3 regions of the Virgibacillus halodenitrificans genome follow, and region 1 is predicted to be linked to each of the others. Evidence: predicted binding sites of a transcription regulator. Region 1 holds the regulator's gene; each other region holds the start of a gene.
What was found. Region 1 encodes LexA, which represses DNA repair genes until DNA is damaged. Its sites were predicted from a motif close to CGAACATATGTTCG; they were not measured.

Region 1 (2,284 bases):
TAGCAGCTGGACTTGATGGTGTGGAAAATAAATTAACACCACCGGCAGCTGTTGACAGAAACATTTATGTAATGACCAGAGCAGAACGTGAGGAAAACGGTATTAAGGATTTACCGTCGACACTGATGGGTGCTTTGAAAGAATTGGAACAGGATAAAGTTATCGTTCAAGCGCTTGGAGATCATTTATATGAACATTTCATGGAAGCAAAAGAAATTGAATGGGATATGTTCCGTACGACGGTACATCCTTGGGAAAGAGAACAATATTTAAGCACCTATTAAGATTGATTAAAATCTAAAAAACTGCCATAATGGCAGTTTTTTTATGAGACAGAATATAATTTTGTGCTCAGGTTTTTAGTCAGCAACCGTTTTGCTTAACTTCTTACACTAGTGATCTTTAGCAGTTAACCTACATGATCATTGTCTTTTTGCTTTTTCTCACATAAGCTCATGGAAGTAAGGGATACAGAACACAAATGGTTCAGTGACGAATAACACATTTCAGTTTCGTGTTATGCAGAAGCACTATTAATGTATATTGCGATACAATCCAATAACTTTTCCAAGTATGCTTACATTTTTGTACAGTAAGGGTTCCATTGTAGCGTTCTCAGGTTGTAAGCGTATATGATCGCTTTCTTTAAAGAAGCGTTTAACCGTTGCTTCATCTTCTTCTGTCATAGCAACGACAATATCGCTGTTCTGGGCGGTGTTTTGCTGTTTAACGATAACCATGTCTCCATCAAGTATCCCGGCTTCAATCATACTTTCTCCTTCAATTACCAAAACAAACAGATGATCATCCGGACCTGCTGTATTACTTGGAAGAGGCACAAACTCCTCAATATTTTCTACTGCTGTAATTGGAAGACCAGCAGTTACCTTACCAATAACAGGAGCATATCTCGCTTCCTCTCTTGGGATACTTTCTTCGCCTGTAATATCAAGTATCTCAATTGCTCTAGGCTTTGTAGGATCCCGGCGAATAAAACCTTTGCTTTCCAGTCTGGCAAGATGGCCATGGACGGTTGAGCTGGAAGCAAGCCCCACAGCAACAGCTATTTCTCTGACAGAAGGTGGATACCCCTTGTTAGTAACTTCTTCCTTTATAAAATCCAAAATCATTTGCTGTCTATTAGAAAGTTTTGTCATCTATCAAACACCTCGCACATATAGTTTAACTATTAATAGTTTATCATTGAGAAATAGAAAAAGCAAACGTTCGTTCGAAAAATGACTTGACAAGATCATATGTTCGTGCGATACTCATATTAGATAAGCGAACAAAGGTTCTAAATTTGCGGGAGGTGGATTTTACTATGTTTGGAAAATTAACAAAAACAGACGTATTCTATCTGGTGGCATTTGCTTTAACCTTAGGTTTCTTGTATTATTCTATGGTTACAAGCTGAGTAGTATATAAGTAAAGGGCAGGAGAAGTTTATTAAATGAATGCTATTATTTATTGTCGGGTAAGTACAGATAAATCAACACAGGAGACCTCTTTAAGCAGGCAAAAAGAAGAACTACAAAAACTTGCAAGACAAAATGGATTTACTATTATTGCATGTATAGAAGAACAAATAAGTGGATATGAAATTAATAGAGACGGTATCTATGAAATGCTTGATTATTTTACTTCCAATAGAGCGGATTGTCTACTTATTCAGGATGAAACAAGGCTTGGGCGAGGAAATACGAAAATTGCTTTATTCCATCATTTGAAAAAGCTCGACATACCAATTTTTACAGCTATACATGAAGGAGAACTGGAGTTATCTGAATCAGACTCTATGGTTTTACAAATTGTCGGTATCGTAGAAGAATATCAACGTATCATTCATAATACAAAGATAAAACGAGGGATGAAGAAGGCTGTTAAAGAAGGTTATAAGCCTCAAAATAATTTATCACGTCAAGACAAAGCTCCAGGAAGAGATAGAATTTCCTTTCCTATAGAAGAAGTAATCAGATTAAGAGAAAAAAATCTCACATTTGAAGAAATTGCAACAACGCTAAATGGTTTAGGATATTCTGTTTCTAAAGCGACAGTACATCGAAGATTTAAGGAGTTTCAAAACACTTGAATATAAGTATTATGGAGCGTAATATAAAAAGACAGGAACGATCGTTCCTGTCTTTTTATATTGCTATTCACTCGAGCAGGAGGTTTAATTATAATGTTATCCAAAGATAAGTTAGAACGTATCAATCAGTTAGCTAAAAAATCAAAGCAAGAGGGTTTATCGACAGAGGAGAAGAAAGAACAAAAGAAGTTG
Region 2 (2,284 bases), 1.1 Mb from region 1:
TTTTCCTACTAATTGCTTTTGGGATATAAATCCAAACGATCTACTGTCAAGACTATCTTCCCTGTTATCTCCCATGACAAATAATTTGCCCTCAGGTACTTCTGCATTTCCAGTTATCTCTTCCAAAGTAAAGTCTTCCGTAAATAGTTCATTGCTGTTCACATTCCTATACGGTTCCAAAAATTTCTCTTCTATATATTTTCCATTAATGTATAATTTATCATCCTTATACTCAATCTTATCACCTGGCAAACCGATTACACGTTTCACATAATCATCCTGTTGATTGGCATGAAACACAATAACGTCAAATCGATCTACATCTTCCAGGTTATATACTACTTTATTTACCATTAACAGATTTCCGTCAAAAAGTGTTGGCTCCATCGACTCACCATCGACAACATAACTCGCAAACAGAACCGTGCGAAAGATAATTGCGATAGCTATTGCAAATATAACTACCGGGAGAAACTTACGGTAATGTATTTTCTTCATTTTTATCACTCCAGAGTTATTATCTATCATTATAATACCCTGGTTTAATGAAGTTTAACCGTTTCTCCCTTTCAATTGGGCTTTCTTCTCTAAATGTTTTTCGATTAACTTACCTATTCCCCAGAACAATACAATACCTATTCCAACAATTATGGTTTTCATTGGATTTTTTGCAAATTCCAAAATACTTGACCCAATATAAGCCAAAGAAAATATCATTACCGACTTTCCTAATATTACAGCGAGAATAAACTGCTGCATGCTTATTTTTGAGAGTCCTGCTACCACATTGATCACGGCGGAGGGAGAAAAAGGAAAACACATTAATAAAAACAGTGGACCAAACCCATGCCTTTCAAGCCATGCAGTGACCTTTTGTACCTGTCTGTTCTTTCGTATTGATCTAAATACCTTCTTATCTCCAAGACGGCGTATGATAAAAAAGACAAGAATAGCCCCAAGACTTGATCCTGCCCAGGAAAGAAGAAAGCCCTCAAGCAATCCGTAGGCTGCTGCATTTGCAAAAACAAAGACTACTAAAGGCAAAAAGGGAAGAAATGCTTCGATAAAAGGTAATAAAATACCTGGGATAGGCCCCAGATTTTCATAATTATTTAAGAGCTGCATGATATATTCATCTAATTGGTCGTTCTCCAACATCATTCGCCAATTAGATAGCTGGATATCCATTAAGTACATGTGCCTGAATCCCCTCTGTATGTAAAATCTATTACATGTTTAATTCCCTTATTTACTCCTAGTCTAACTAGTTTTAGTTTAATGTAAACCCTGCTTTCTGAAAAGTAAAATCTATCGCCACTTTCTTTTCATTTCCAGAAATTTATATTGTATTTTATGTGATTTATGACATATACTAAAAGTATAGGAACAAACGTTCTGTAATTGGAGGAGTGTTTATGCGTTATCTTAATGATGAAGAGTTGCAAATTAGTTCCCGCTTCCTTTTTCTATCAATGGCCCTCGTAGTTATTCAACAGGATATTCAGCTTTTTAAAAAAGGCCCTTTTAAAATTAAAGAACTGTACCTTCATCCGTTGGAGAAAATGGAAACAGCTGGTATTAATGAACGGAAGGAACTGAAAAAAATAATGCAGAAGAAACAATTAAAAGTTTTCACACTTACTAAAAATGATTCCTTTTCATCATTTTTATTTGTTTGCAGAGGAAAGGAAGAAAAACGAAACTATTTTAATCCTGCTATTCGAAAAAAAGTCGAGGTTATTTTACAGGAGCTTATGAAAAAGGCGATTCAGCAACACGATCTGCATGATGTTTCTGCAAAAACTGCAGCCGCTTATCAAGTAAGTAACGGTATTGAGCAGTCCTTTGAATCTGATTAAGGACAATTCCATAGGAGGTAGTAATAAAGATCTTTTTACCGTTTTTGAAGATAATTTCTGTACCGGAAGTTTGGGCTTGGTTTACTTGATCGATATGGGAATGAGCAATCCAGCAACAATTTGAGTTTGAGGGGGAATTAGTTGGAAAGAAATACATCCCACTCGAGGGGTTAATTGTGATTGGGGCCTTGTAGGTAATTCCACAAATTTCCCGAGTCCCTTCCTGGCGGCCTTTAAGGCTGCTTCCAAAGTACTTGCAAGATTGGTCTATAAGTCTACTTGTATGGGCTTGTACAAGATATTCCGTGTCTTCCTCAACCACCTGAGTAGTACGGTTTTCTTTTCTATCCCGCGAAGCAATCAGCGCTAATGTCATTGGGGTGATTTCAGGTAATGGGGTATATAAATCGTTTAACATAATGTTC
Region 3 (2,284 bases), 310 kb from region 1:
TACCTTTAAGACCTTATCGGATGTCCATCCCTTATATTTATTCGTAATGTAACCTTGTAAATTAGACAAATTGAAAAGAAATGGTGGAAACTCTTTTTTCTTTTCTACCTCTTTTTTACTAATTTCACCTGGCTTCTCATTTAGATTCCGCTGAATATCATCCAATGCTTCTCTGTTTTTAAATTTATCTTCTTTCTGAGCTGTATAAATCCCTTCATATTTCTCATTACGATCTGTTCGAAAGATTGCTGCCAACTTAAAATAATCCTCTGGCTGAAAAGTTTTTATTTCTTTATCACGATCATAAATGATTTTCAAAGTTGGTAATAAAACTCTACCAATATTAAGAGCCTTACCTCCACCCTTTTGATACTTTAAAGTCGCTACAGAGGTTAAATTAATTCCAATCACCCAGTCCGCCCATTGCCTGCTTACCCCCGCATCTCTTAATGATTTCATATTTTCATTTGGTTTTATTCTTTCCAAACCAGAGAGCACTTCCTTCTCTGTCCATTCATTTAGAAGTAATCGATAAACCTGCTTAGTAGGTCTGTTATCTCTGTAAATAATACTATCTCCAATTAGTTGCCCTTCCCGATCATAGTCACAAGCTGAGATAATAGTATCCACATCCGAACGTTTCATAAGCTGATGAATAACTCGTAACTGTTTGGCAGCTCCTTGATCCTGACGTTGTTTATTCCCATAACCTGATTTAACTTTATATTTGAATTTAGAGGGGATAAATGGAAAGTTATCTAATTTCCACTTTGCCATTTTACTATCATAGTCCTTTGCATCATAGAGCTGAACTAAATGGCCAAAAGCCCACGTAATAATATAACCATTTCCTTCGAAATAGCCTTCTTTCTTTGTTCTAATTTTCAATGCGTCGGCAATATTTTTAGCTACCGAGGGTTTTTCAGCGAGGATTAATTTCATATAATCACCTCTTTCTACATATTGGATTTAAAAGTTGAAGACATACAGAGGAAAAAAATAGAGAAGCTACCTTCTATTATACACGAACATATATTCAGTTGGGGATTTAACTTTCCTATCAAAAATAACATCTGCATCTCGTACTATATTACGGATGCAGATGTTACTTATCAATGCTCTTTAGATAATCTTCTGGTTAATGGGTAAACACCTATACTTTGAATAATTAAAGAAAGAACAATTACTGAAAAAGTCAATGAAACAAGTAAATGATCATTGGAAGCTTCTGCTTCTAACCCAAGAAGTAAAGCAACAGACATCGTCCCTTTGATACCAGCCCATGTAATCATTCCAGAGTCACCCAAAGTAAAACGTTGACGCCATCGAGGTATCACCATTGTAGACGTTGCCAATACAATAAATCGGCTGACCAGAGATAATATAAAGATAATCACGACCAATGCCCATGACACATCGAATAAATAATTAGCTGATTGAATACCGATTAACAGGAAAATTATCGATAAGATCGTTGGTTCTACAATGGTCCAAAATCCATCTAATGAATCACGAAATTGTTCTTCCTGCCGATGTTTTCCAAATTCATAGGATAATAGTAATCCGGATGTAACTGTTGCTAATACTCCTGAAACTCCCAGTAGCTCTCCAAGATAAAAACTGCCATATGCAATGATTATACTGAGCATTACCTGGTATTGCCGGTGATTGGTATAGTGTATTGCCTTACTAAGCAACCAGCCAAAAATTATTCCAATAAATACCCCACCTAGTGACACAAAAAGAAACTCCGTAATAAATGATGTGACCGAAAAGCTCTGGTCATGCAGATACATTTCCAATAACACTGTAAATACTACAATACTTGTTCCATCATTTAATAAAGATTCTCCTTCTACTACGTCAGCAACTTTTTCATCACTAGTAGAATTTTTTAAAATCGAAACAACAGAGACAGGATCTGTTGGTGATAAAATTCCCGCTATTAACAAGGAACCTATTAAAGATAGATTTATAAACAGATTTCCTACCATATAAATAGATAGTCCAAGTATTGCTACTGTAAACATTAAACCAACAGTTCCCATCCCCCCAATCAGCCATTTATTCTTTTTTAATGCCTGAACAGAAAAGGAATAGGACGATATGAATAACAATGCTGGTAAAAATACATTAAATATTATTTCTTTTGTAATCATAATCCCTTGAAAAATTGGAACGAAGGAAAGGATGATCCCCAATACTACGAGAACTACTGGGACCGGGAAGTAATTCTGTTTTTTATCGATCGAAAAAACGATATATCCAGCAAGTAACAATAATA

Region 2: the regulator LexA is predicted to act here: its motif matches at 1,384-1,397, upstream of BME96_RS04500 (YhjD family protein).
Region 3: the regulator LexA is predicted to act here: its motif matches at 1,026-1,039, upstream of BME96_RS11940 (type IA DNA topoisomerase).

Annotation. Positions count from the first base shown of each region.
Region 1 covers NZ_CP017962.1:1,979,461-1,981,744, reverse strand. The annotation lists gene glnA (type I glutamate--ammonia ligase) at 1-284, shown strand, start outside; gene lexA (transcriptional repressor LexA) at 534-1,157, opposite strand; gene BME96_RS10400 (YneB family resolvase-like protein) at 1,454-2,092, shown strand; gene BME96_RS10395 (DUF896 domain-containing protein) at 2,186-2,284, shown strand, end outside.
Region 2 covers NZ_CP017962.1:880,978-883,261, reverse strand. The annotation lists gene lepB (signal peptidase I) at 1-498, opposite strand, end outside; gene BME96_RS04505 (TVP38/TMEM64 family protein) at 553-1,197, opposite strand; gene BME96_RS04500 (YhjD family protein) at 1,416-1,859, shown strand; gene BME96_RS04495 (competence protein ComK) at 1,753-2,235, opposite strand.
Region 3 covers NZ_CP017962.1:2,290,052-2,292,335, forward strand. The annotation lists gene BME96_RS11940 (type IA DNA topoisomerase) at 1-942, opposite strand, end outside; gene BME96_RS11945 (cation:proton antiporter) at 1,113-2,284, opposite strand, start outside.